DNA from 3 places in the Shewanella mytili genome. Region 1 is predicted to be linked to each of the others. Evidence: predicted binding sites of a transcription regulator. Region 1 holds the regulator's gene; each other region holds the start of a gene.
What was found. The regulator MetJ, encoded in region 1, represses methionine synthesis genes. The targets are predictions, from matches to a motif close to TAGACGTCTAGACGTCTA.

Region 2: the regulator MetJ is predicted to act here: its motif matches at 2,326-2,343, upstream of serA (phosphoglycerate dehydrogenase).
Region 3: the regulator MetJ is predicted to act here: its motif matches at 1,879-1,896, upstream of metE (5-methyltetrahydropteroyltriglutamate--homocysteine S-methyltransferase).

What each region holds. Positions count from the first base shown of each region.
Region 1 covers NZ_JBKOUD010000002.1:23,431-27,618, forward strand. The annotation lists gene nrfD (NrfD/PsrC family molybdoenzyme membrane anchor subunit) at 1-148, shown strand, start outside; gene ACIDEJ_RS02875 (conjugal transfer protein TraF) at 281-1,489, shown strand; gene ACIDEJ_RS02880 (TSUP family transporter) at 1,515-2,252, opposite strand; gene metJ (met regulon transcriptional regulator MetJ) at 2,328-2,642, opposite strand; gene metB (cystathionine gamma-synthase) at 2,860-4,020, shown strand; gene ACIDEJ_RS02895 (bifunctional aspartate kinase/homoserine dehydrogenase II) at 4,039-4,188, shown strand, end outside.
Region 2 covers NZ_JBKOUD010000002.1:257,771-261,958, forward strand. The annotation lists gene ygfZ (tRNA-modifying protein YgfZ) at 1-885, opposite strand, end outside; gene serA (phosphoglycerate dehydrogenase) at 995-2,224, opposite strand; gene ACIDEJ_RS03890 (DUF2238 domain-containing protein) at 2,390-3,034, shown strand; gene ACIDEJ_RS03895 (PaaI family thioesterase) at 3,049-3,507, shown strand; gene katB (catalase KatB) at 3,835-4,188, shown strand, end outside.
Region 3 covers NZ_JBKOUD010000002.1:323,582-327,769, reverse strand. The annotation lists gene metE (5-methyltetrahydropteroyltriglutamate--homocysteine S-methyltransferase) at 1-1,814, opposite strand, end outside; gene ACIDEJ_RS04165 (LysR family transcriptional regulator) at 1,968-2,870, shown strand; gene ACIDEJ_RS04160 (HDOD domain-containing protein) at 2,884-3,606, opposite strand; gene ACIDEJ_RS04155 (GDSL-type esterase/lipase family protein) at 3,724-4,188, opposite strand, start outside.

The DNA of each region.
Region 1 (4,188 bases):
TTTCGGCATTCCGCTGTTATCCCAGTTGCTGCCGGCACAACAGCGTCATGGCAAAGGGGTGATGTTGCTCGGTGCCCTGTGCAGCCTCACCGGGGTACTGGCTCTGCGTCACTTTATTCTGTACGCCGGTCAAAGTTATCTCGGCTAATCATTGTTATGCTAGCGCCACAAGCCTTCGCGAATGCGGAGGCTTTTTTTATGGGGTTTGCTGAAGATATCAAGAGTTAAGCTATCTTTAACTGAACCCTATTGATCCGAGGCGTTTTTCAAGGAGATGGAGATGAAACTAACCACGCTGGCGTTGCTCACCGCCACCACTTTTTGCAGCGGTTCCCTGTGGGCCGGGCAGGATGTATTTGAAGCGAGAACTGATGCCATGGGCGGGGCAGGCGTTGCTGCCGGTGATCGCCTGGCTGCAGGTTTCGTGAATCCGGCATTGCTGGCATTGGCAGATCGCCAGCAGGATGACGTAAGCCTGTTATTGCCTGCCCTAGGTGCTGATGGGGCCGATAAAAACGACATGGTGGACGAGTTTGACACCCTGCAGGATAACTACGACATGCTGGATGGGGCCATTGCCCAGCAGAATCCGGACAACATCATCCGCTACCGCGACTTGTTACTGAATAACCTGCAAGCCCTGCAAGGCGACAGTGCCTATGCCAGTGTGGGGTTGGGCGTGGCGGTTGTGTTACCCTCAAACAGCCGGATTTCAGCGGCGGTGATTGCCAAAACCTATCTGGACGCCTTTGTGCTGGCGGATGTCAGTGCGGCGGATTTACAGCTGCTGAATAATCTGGATCCCTTGAATCCGCCATCACTGGATGACCTGTCATCCACCGGCCGGGTATTTGCCGGTGCCGTATCGGATTTCGGGGTGGCGCTGAGTACCCGCATGAGTGTGGGTGACATGCCGCTGACCATCGGGGTGACGCCGAAACTGCAACGCCTTGATACCTTCAACTATGCGGTGTCTGCCAACAACTTTGACGTGAATGATTTCAACAGCGATGACTATCGTAACAACGATACCGGCGTCAACCTGGATGTGGGGGTGGCGTTGCAGCCCACCGAAGGCCTGACGCTGGGGCTTAGTGGTCGCAACCTGGTCAAGCAGGAGCTGGCATCCGTGGTGCTGGCAGATTGCCCGTGCCAGCAGCTGACCTATCAGGTCAAGCCCATGGTCACTGCCGGGCTCGCCTATCAATGGCAGGGACTGACGCTGACCACGGATGTTGATCTCACCGAAAACAACAAATTCGTGGAACTGGACGGCCCCAAATACTGGCGCATGGGCGGCGAATTGCAGGCCACCGACTGGCTGGCATTGCGCTTAGGCTATCGCCATGATGTGAATGACGTGACCACTGACATCTATTCCGTGGGTACCGGCATTGTGGTGGGTAACTTCTTCCGGCTGGATCTCACCGGCATGATGGGCAGCGATAATGCCGTAGGCGGCGCCCTGCAAACCTCTTTCCACTTTTAATTGCGGTGATGCGTGACAACGGGGGCTAGGCCAAAAGCCCCCAGAGTGATTTAAGTGCCAGCAGCAGTGCGCTGGCACTGCATAACATCAAGGTCAGCATTTTACTGCGCCGTTTGTCCACCCGATGCAACAGCGCCCCCGAGATCACGAATCCCAGCAGCAGCGCCGGCAATAACAGCAGCGCCAGCAGCAGATCCCTGAACGACAGCATGCCGGAGAGCAGCAGCACCAAGAGGCTGATACAGGTACTGACCACAAAAAAGGCCGAGAGGGCTGCACGAAACTTCCCGGCTTCCCGCCCGGTGAGCAGCAGGGCCATGGGTGGCCCGCCAATGCCGGCAACCGTGCCGAAAATGCCGGAAAACATCCCCGCCACAAACAAATTGCAACGGTTGACTGGCAGCGTGAGTTTTTTCAGGCTCAAGGCCACGGCCGTGGCCACAATGGCGGCAATCACCAGCCCGAGAATGGCTTGGGGCGCCAGCAGCAAGGCGGCCCCCAGCAAACTGCCGGGAATGCGTCCGGCCACGGCATACTGCAATCCTGCCAGCTCCAACTGTCCCCGCTCGCGCAGCAAGGTGAGCAGGGCAATGGAAAAGCTCAGGATAATCAACGAACCCGGGATTAATTCCGGGTCAATGATGTACAACAGCGGTGCGGCAACCACTGCCAAGCCAAACCCCAGCAAACTTTGGGTAATGGCGCCCGCGACAATCACCAGCGAGGCCAGTAGCAGGGTGATGGGGTCGATTAATGTCCACATTTAAAAAAGCAGAATGCCGGGACATGCCCGGCAAGCTGATGATATGTTGCGCCTCATGGCCGAAAGGTCAGCCATTTACTCCATTTCTTCCCATTCGATGCCCATCTCTTCCATGATTTTTTTGGCATCTGCCGGAATGCTGTCAGGGCGATCCTTGGAGAGATCTTCATCGTTGGGCAATGGCTGGCCGGTGTAAGCATGCAAGAATGCTTCACACAGCAGTTCGCTATTGGTGGCATGACGCAGGTTATTGACCTGGCGCCGAGTGCGTTCGTCGGTTAGCACTTTCAATACTTTCAACGGAATAGACACAGTAATTTTTTTTACTTGTTCGTTTTTCTTCCCGTGCTCAGCGTAAGGGCTGATGTACTCGCCGTTCCATTCAGTCATGTTGCACCTGCTATGTCGCTAATTCGCTGCCGATTTTAAACTCTTACATCCCACAGTCAAATGGGAGTCCATGCTACTGTATCACAAAAATGGAATTCTATACATTTGGACGTCTAAACGTCTTTATGCCTATTGACGTTGAAGAGCGACTTGATAGAATTTAGCCATCTAGACATCTTTAATCTGTCGCCCCTGTTAATAATGTAAGGAGCCGAACATGACTGCGCGGAAAATGGCCACCACGGTTGTGCGTCAAGGAATCGAGTCCGATAGCCAATATGGTGCGGTGCTTCCGCCTATTTACCTGTCGACGAATTACAGCTTTGCAGACTACCAAACGCCGCGGGAGTTTGATTACAGCCGCTCCGGCAATCCTACTCGCAGCATTTTGGCCAATGCCATTGGTGAGCTGGAGCAGGGATGCCCGGCGGTGATTACCGCCAGCGGCATGGCGGCGGTCACCTTGGTCAGCAGCTTGCTGGGGGCGGAGGACTTGCTGGTCATCCCTCATGACTGTTATGGCGGCAGTTATCGCCTGTTCACCCATCTGGCGCAAAAAGGGCAATTCCAGCTGGCGGTGGTGGATCAAACCGACAGCCAGGCCCTGCAACAGGCCCTGGCGGCCAAACCCAAGCTGGTTTGGGTGGAAACCCCCTCCAATCCGCTGCTGCGGCTGGTGGATATTGCCCGATTGGCCAATGAGTGTCAGGCTCAGGGCACTTTGCTGGCGGTGGATAACACCTTCTTGTCGCCGGCATTACAACAGCCGCTGTTACTGGGGGCCGATATTGTGGTGCACTCCACCACCAAATACATTAACGGCCACAGCGATGTGGTGGGCGGCGCGGTGATAGCCAAAGACCCGCAAATTGCCGAGCAACTGCACTGGTGGTCGAACACGCTGGGGCTCACCGCTGGCGCCTTTGACAGCTATCTGGCACTGCGTGGATTGCGCACACTGGCACTACGCATTGAACAGCACCAGCGTAATGCCGCCAAAATAGTGGATTTGCTGCAGGGCAGCGAACAGGTGGAAAAAGTGTATTATCCGGGGCTGGCACAGCACCCGGATCACCAGATTGCGCTGAAGCAACAGCGAGGCTTTGGCGCCATGGTAAGCTTTGAGCTCAAAGGCGGCGCAACACAAGTCGGCGCTTTTCTCGGGGCATTACGCTATTTTTCCCTGGCGGAAAGCCTGGGCGGGGTAGAAAGCCTGGTGGCGGTGCCCGCCAGCATGACCCATCGGGCCATGGATGCAAAAGCCCGGGCAAACGCAGGCATAAAAGACACACTCATCCGCCTGTCAGTGGGCATTGAAGACCCGCAAGACCTGGTGGATGACATTACCGCTGCCTTGGCAGCCGTGGCAGCTGGTTAAATTGGAGAGCATTGATTAATGGCGCGTAGTCACTTACATAAATTTGGGGGCAGCAGCCTGGCGGATCCGGACTGTTACCGGCGTGTGGCGCACATTCTGCTGACCCACGGGCGGCCCGATGATCTGATTGTGGTGTCTGCCGCAGGCAAAACCACCAACTTCCTGTAC
Region 2 (4,188 bases), 230 kb from region 1:
ATCTGCGGGTGTATCGTTGGGCAATACGGCGCTTAGCAGCAGCTGGTCACCATTTTGCACGGCTTCCACAATGGTGCCTTGAGGGCGGAACCCTTCCTCCATGGCCAGCTCCAATGTGGATGCCGGGGTCACGTTGGCACTGCAGTGGCCTTTCAGGATATACAGGGCGCGTTTGTTGCCGCCACGGTATTTCATGCGGGCGACGGTTTCCTGCCCCATGTAACAGCCTTTGGTAAAGCTGATGCCATCCAGTGCTTGCAGGTTGCACATCTGTGGCACAAATTGCCCCTGATGGGCGGCATCAAGCCCCGGATACCCTGCCAGGATTTCCAGTGCCTGCCAGGCACTGTGATGGTAAAGCGGCATCTCCTGCACCCGTTCGGCAGCGGCCTGGGTTGGCAATATCAACAGAAAACGCTCACCGTCATTGAGGATGACGCCTTGCTCGAGCTGGCACAGTGGCTGCTCACGGTTGAATTGGGGGAACTGGCCATGCAGCCAGTCGGCAGCACCCGTGCCGGTAATACCGAGGATGGTCCACTGGGCTGACACATCGTCAAGCTCAGCCTTGCTGAACACGGCATATTTGCGAAATTCCGGCAAGTCACTGCTGAGCAGCTCTTTTGGCATGAGCAGCATCATGCTATCGGCAATGGCAAACAAACGGAATGCCGACAGCATCTTGCCTTTGGGATCACAATGAGCGCCCCAGCACCAGCGGTTGGCATCAAGGGCATTGACATCGGCGGTGATCTGTCCGTGCAGGAAGCTGCGGTTTTGCTCGCCGGTCACCTGCATCAGGCCCAGATGGGAGAGGGGGGAGATCAATAGTGCCGGAAGGGGGGCGTCGGGTGCCCAGGAAAGTTGGGGAGCTGCGATACTCATAGGATCATCCTGAAATTAACAGCATCAAAAGTGAGTCGATTGTAACGGATTTTGCGTAAATAAAAAGGGCGCCAAGACGGCACCCTTTAAACAACTCAAGACACAGTGCTCAATACAGCAAACGGGTACGGATGGTGCCCTCAATGTGTTTCAGCTCTTCCAGGGCCTCAGCGGCCTGATCGGTATGCACTTCCATTACCACGTAACCGATATTGGCCGTGGTTTGCAGGTACTGACCGCCAATATTGATGCCTTTTTCTGAAAACGCCTGGTTGATTTTCAGCAAAATCCCCGGACGGTTGCGGTGAATGTGCAGCAGGCGAGAGGTGCCATGCTGTTGCGGCAGGGAAACTTCGGGGAAGTTGACCGCAGTGACCGTGGAGCCGTTATCGGAGTATTTGGCCAGTTTGCCGGCCACTTCAATGCCGATGTTTTCCTGGGCCTCTTCGGTGCTGCCACCCACGTGAGGGGTCAGGATCACATTGTCAAAACCCCGTAGCGGTGTTTGGAATTCGTCATCGTTTGATTTTGGCTCTACCGGGAATACGTCAATGGCCGCCCCAGCCAGATGTTTGGCTTCCAGCGCTGCAGCCAGTGCATCAATGTCCACGACCGTACCGCGGGAGGCGTTGATGAGGAAGCTGCCTGGACGCATGGCTTCAATCTGGGCGGCACCGAACATCAGTTTGGTTTGCGGGGTTTCTGGCACGTGTAAACTCACCACATCCGCCTGGGCCAGCAGTTCGTTCATAAAACGCAGTTGATGGGCATTGCCCAGTGGCAGTTTGTCTTCGATATCGTAGAACACCACTCGCATCCCCAGGGTTTCTGCCAGAATGCCAAGCTGGGTACCAATGTGGCCGTAACCGATGACCCCCAGGGTTTTGCCTCGGACTTCATAACTGCCCTTGGCACTCTTGAGCCAACCGCCTTGATGGGCGGACATGTTGCGCTGCGGCACGCCGCGCATCAGCATGATGATTTCGCCAATCACCAGTTCGGCCACGCTGCGGGTGTTGGAGAAGGGGGCGTTGAATACGGGAATACCCAGCAATTCGGCGGCTTTCAGGTCAACCTGGTTGGTACCGATGCAGAAACAGCCCACACCCACCAGTTTTTCCGCTTTATCCAGCACTTCTTTGGTCAGCTGGGTGCGGGAGCGCAGGCCGACAAAATGCGCGTCTTTAATAGCTTCAATCAGTTCATCGCCGGATAACGATCCCTTGTGGTATTCAATATTGTTATAACCGGAATTTTTCAACACGTCTAAGGCTGATTGATGCACGCCTTCCAACAACAGGATCTTAATTTTATCCTTGTCCAGCGAATGTTTCGCCATAGTATCGGTACCCCTCAATATGTGATTCTGTTAGTGAACAAAAGGTAGTGTGTTAAGCTGCCCCCAGCTGTCACCCACGTTAGCACCTTTTTGAGTTGGTGTGGAGGTCTGGACGGCTAAAGTGTTTATTTTAGATCGTGAACAATCTGCAAATTGGGGCTGATATTGAAAAATCTGCTGATTTGGCTGGCGCTGTATGCCAGCGTGTTGGTGTGGTCGGCCTGGCAACCCCATGACGGGATCACCTGGTGGATGGAAGCCACGCCCGCATTGCTGGCCTTGCCGTTGTTGGCTTGGTGCCGCTGGAAATTTCCGTTAACGCCCCTGTTATATGTGCTGATTTTGCTGCACTGCTGGGTGCTGCTGGTGGGCGCCCATTATACCTATGCCCAGGTGCCGTTATTTGACTGGCTGGCCGAATGGCTGGGATGGAGCCGCAATAACTACGACAAACTGGGGCATTTTGCCCAAGGGTTCGTGCCGGCGATGATTGCCCGGGAAATCCTGTTGCGCAATCGGGTGTTGCAAGCAGGTGGCTGGTGTCATTTCCTGTGTGGCTGCTTTGCGCTGGCACTCTCTGCACTGTATGAACTGATTGAGTGGTGGGCGGCGGTATTGACCGAAGATGGCGCCGAGGCATTTTTGGGCACCCAGGGGTATGTGTGGGATACCCAGTCCGACATGCTGCTGGCCCTGATTGGCGCCATTTGCGCACTGTGGACGTTATCGTCGCTGCACGATCGTCAATTAGCCAAATGGGTGATGTTCGCGCCGGCCCAGAGGGTTACACTGTCTGATGGCAGCCTATAAGGAAATGACAACATATGAGTATCTGGTTTAAAGAGATCACGCTTGAAGACTGTGCCCGGCTGGATGGCGGCCTTGGCGGCAAAGGCACGTTGATGCAAACCCTGGGGATTAAAATCACCGAAATCGGCGAGGATTATCTGGTGGCCACCATGCCGGCATCACCGGCCATTCACAACCCCATCGGTATGGTTCATGGCGGGGCCAATGTGGTATTGGCAGAAACCGTTGCCAGTTATGCCGCCAATTTTGCGGTGGATTTTGATCACTTTTACTGTGTGGGCCAGGAGATTAACGCCAACCATATCCGTGCTGCCCGCAATGGTGAAATCAAGGCGGTGGCCAAGCCGTTTCATTTGGGCAAACGCACCTCCGTATGGGATATCCGCATTTACAATGCCGCCGGGGATCTGACCTGCATCTCCCGGATGACCGCTGCCGTGGTGCGCCGCCCGGACAGTAAAAACGCGCTGTAAATACCGCTTGGCGTACTTGTCAAAAGCAGCATTCGGCTGCTTTTGTTATTTCTGGCTGTGGCAATTCATCATGTCGTCGTGCAGCGGCGCGTTTGCCGACTAACCTTACTGGGTCAGCGTGCAGGTGTTGTGGTGTTGCCTGTGCCATTTTTAATCCTTTTTATGAATCATTGTAATTCATTTTAATCGCTTTAATGATTTTTTGGCTTTGCCTATCATCAATCCAACGCCTGAGTACCGACCCTCTGTTTAAGGAGTGCAACATGGCCACAATCGTTGACTTGATTGAACTTTGGTTACACCAGAAGAAATCGTAAGGAGCACAAGATGACCCAGCATTACATAACCAGCCAAAACGGTGCCCCCGTGGCAGATGATCAAAATTCGCTGTCAGCCGGTGAGCGTGGCCCGCTGTTGTTACAGGATTTTCACCTGATTGAAAAACTGGCGCACTTTAACCGGGAGCGCATTCCTGAGCGTATCGTGCATGCCAAAGGCACCGGCGTATACGGTACCTTTACCCTGACCCAGGATCTCAGCCAGTACACCATTGCCGACCACTTTAGCGGTGCGGGCAAGCAAACTGAAGTGTTCGTGCGTTTTTCCACCGTGGGCGGCGAGGCCGGCTCTGCCGATGCCGAGCGTGACCCTCGCGGGTTTGCGGTGCGCTTTTACACTGAG
Region 3 (4,188 bases), 300 kb from region 1:
TCACGAAATGCCGGCTCGTCAATCTGAATGATGCTGATCCCGGCCTGTTGCAAATCTGCCACTTCATCGCGAATGGCCAGCCCCAACTGGTAAGCGATGGTTTCCCGGGGCACGTCTTCCCGCACAAACGACCAGTGCAGAATGGTCACAGGGCCAGTGAGCATGCCTTTGACCGGTTTGTCGGTAAGGCTTTGGGCATATTCGGCCCATTCCAGCGTCATCGGCTGTGGCCGGCTCACATCGCCGTAGATCAGCGGCGGTTTGACACAGCGGGAACCGTAACTTTGTACCCAACCATAGCGGGTAAAGCCGATGCCTGTTAGCTGCTCGCCAAAATATTCCACCATGTCGTTACGCTCGGCTTCCCCGTGTACCAGCACGTCCAGCCCCAGTTTCAGCTGGCGCTCAATGGTATCTTTGGTGATCTGCTGTAACTGCCGGGTATATTCCTCATGAGAAAGCTCCCCGCCGCGCCAGCGATTACGCAGCTGGCGGATAACCGCCGTTTGGGGAAAAGAGCCGATGGTAGTGGTGGGCAGCAAGGGCAACTGCAGCCGCGCCTGTTGCAATGGCTGACGTTTGGCAAATACGTTGTGACGCTGAAAATCCTGCTCACTCAGCCCTGCCAGCCGGGCGGTAACGGCAACATCCGCAGCGGCCGCCTGCTGCTCCCGGCGACGAATGCAGCGTAAGGTTATCTCTTGCGCCTTGGCGCAGTCCGGCGTTTGCAGCAGCAGTTGCAACTCCTGCAACTCGGTGAGTTTTTGCCGGGCAAAAGCCAAGCGGGATTTCAGCGATTCGGCCAGTTCGGTTTCCACGTCCAAATCCACCGGGGTATGCAGCAGTGAGCAAGAAGGCGCCAACCACAGGCGCTCACCCAATTGCCGGGCATAAGGCGCCAACGTTTGCGCCAGTTGATCCAGCTCGGCCGCCCACACATTGCGGCCGTTAATCACCCCGGCAGACAGTACCTGCCCGGGTTGCAGGGCATTGGCAAACAGCGGCAGTTGCGCTGGTGCCGTCACCAAATCCAGATGCAGCCCGGCCACCGGCAATGCTGAAATCAACGACTGATGATGAGCCACGCTGCCATAATAACTGGCCAGCAGCAGCTTGACCTGTGCGGTTTGCAGGGTGTCATAAGCCTGCACATAAGCCTGTTGCCAAGCGCTATTCAACTCCAGCGCCAGTGCCGGTTCATCCAGCTGCACCCAGGTGACGCCAAGCGCGGCAAAGCGCGCCAGCAACTGCTGATATGCCTGCAATAACTGCGGTAACAATGTCAGTTTGTCAAAAGGTTCGCCCACGGTTTTGGCCAGATGCAAAAAGGTCACAGGCCCCAACAGTACCGGTTTTACCTGATGCCCCAGCGCCTGCGCCTCTTGCACCTCGTCAAACAGCTGTTGCCAGCAAATGGAGAAGGTTTGCCCGGCGCTGAGTTCCGGCACCAGATAGTGGTAATTGGTGTTGAAATATTTGGTCATTTCCGCTGCGGCAGCAGGCTTGCCGGTGGGCGCCCGCCCCCGAGCCACCCGAAACAGGGTATCCAGCGTCACCTCGCCCTGAAGATGGCGCGCCGGCAGCGCACCCAGGGTAGCGCTTAATGTCAGTACCTGGTCGTAATAGGCAAAATCTCCCACCGGCAGCAATTCAATGCCGGCGTCTGCCTGCCACTGCCAATGGGTGCGGCGCAATTGGGCCGCCTGCGTTAGCAACTGCGCCTGAGTTATCTCTCCGCGCCAATACTGCTCCAGGGCAAATTTCAGTTCACGGCGACGGCCGATACGGGGGAAACCCAGATTGTGTAATGTCATGCTCAAACCTCACTGATGCAAATTCATGGATGACGCCACCGGCTGGCAAAACAATCTAGGCGTCTGGACGTCTAGAAGTTTATTGTGATAATCTCTTGGCAAGCAAACGAATTGGTTTCAACACCAACATGAGCAGGATTCATAGGGATGAGCATGATAGAACTCAGGCATTTGTGGACATTGTTAGCATTGAAGGAATGCGGGAGTCTGGCGGCGGCCGCGAAAAAGCGCTTTGTTACCCAGTCTGCGTTGTCACATCAGATTAAGGAGCTGGAAAACCGCATCAACTCTTCGGTATTCATCCGCAAAAGCAAGCCGTTGTCTTTTACCGAGGAAGGTAGCCGCCTGCTGCAGTTGGCAGAAGACATTCTCCCCAAGGTGCAACAAACCGAGCATCTGCTGAAACACGGAGGCAACAGCCAGCAGGGGCCGTTACGGGTGGGCATTGAGTGCCACTCCTGCTTTCGTTGGCTGATGCCGGCCATGGAAGCCTTCCGCCAGAAATACCCCGAAGCACAACTGGACTTGTCCAGCCGTTATCTGTTTGATGCCCTAGCGGCATTGGACAATGGCGAGCTGGATTTGGTGCTCACCTCGGATCCTGTGGTCAGCCATACCATTGCCTATCAACACCTGTTTGAATTTGAAGTGAAATTGATTGTGAGTCAGGAGCATCCACTGGCCAAATTTGATTATGTACTGCCACAGCAACTGGCCAAACAGCCCATTATCAGTTATCCGGTGCCGCTGGCGCGGCTGGATTTGTTCCGCTATTTTCTGGAGCCGGCAGGCATTGCCCCGGGGGTGCAGAAAAGCTGCGATCTCACCAATGTGCTATTGCAACGTCTGGCCTGTAACGAAGGAGTTGCCGCCCTGCCCAACTGGTCCATACGGGAAGCCCACGGGCTGAGCCTCAAAGCGTTGCGACTGGGGAAAGAGGGACTGAAACGGCCGCTTCTGGGGGCATACCGCCATGATGCCGGCAACAGCGGGTTAATCCGCCACTGGCTATCACTGGTCGCGGCAGAAGCGGGCAACCAGCAAGAGGTGCACTAACCCAGGCTTCTGCTCACAAAGGATTGAGCAACAACTCCCGCTGGGCCAGAATGCGGCGCAGCACCAAACCGGAGGAGTTGGCATCACGGGTTTGCCGCAGGTTATGGGCAATCATGAACTCATGTTGCAGCTCGTCATCCAGCCCCAAAGCGTCAAAGGCGCCAAGGGTAAGGGATTTTTGCTGGGTATCAATCAGGTTTTTGATAATGCTCAGCGGGAAACACTGCTCATGTTCCGCATTCAGGTAGGCAAACGCCGTGAGCGCGATAATCTGCCCGAACACGCTGAATAACGCCAAGGTTTGCACTTCATCCGCATCAATGCTCACCCCCTGCATCTGATGCAGGCTGTCCACGGTTTCGGTGGCTATGGTTTCGGTCAGGCGCCAGTAGGCTTGCACCAGTTTGCGATAAGGCTGCGGCAGTTCATCCAGCCGTTCCTTGAGGTAGAAAGTAAAGGCGTAGCGATAGATGTTCACCTGTCCTAAACGCACCAGGGCATCTTTTAAACTGCGGTTGGGCTGTACGTTCGGGGCCATGGCACAATTACAGCGCCACAGCAGATGCGCAGCCAGCGCCGGATCCGCAGACACGATATCTATGACATTACGAATATCGCCATCGGCAATGATCGCTTTTTTCAGCGGCACCAATATGGCGCGCCGCCCAATCACCTGCTCTTCATTGGCAATAATGGCACGGACCTCTGAGAACACCTGCTGCTCAAGATCTGTCATAAAAAAATTTAACCTGTTGTTATTAAGACGCGGAGCCTGTTTTTACCATGGGATTTACCCACAAATGCCACCTGAGGGTCAAGCCTCTTGCAATGATTTTAGACAGGATATTGCGCTTCAGAAAAGCCCGGCATGCTTTAGCTTGTGGTAGATCTCATTTGCCAGTTGCTGATAGCCCGCCGCATTGAGATGGATCATATCCGATTTCAGTGACGCTGTAGATAACAGTTCGCTCAGTTCATCGTCCATCAAGAGGCTGTCGTGTTGATCTGCCAGCGCCTTGTACCAAGGGGCGGGATGCAGCCACAGCTGTTTTTGCGGCACTGAAATCAGCAATACGGGCACGGCCATGGCCTTTGCATCCAGCAACATCTGCTGCAGATTTTCACGGATCTGCACCCTTGGCACACCACGTAAAATGTCATTGCCCCCCTCCAGCAAAATCAGCACGTCAGGCTGCATCTCTTCCAGCAATAAGGGCAGCCGTTGGCGCCCCAGGGCGGTCACCTCTCCCGGCACGCCGGCATTAATCACTTCACAGCCGCACAATGTTGCCAGCCTCGCGGGATAATCTTCATTTTC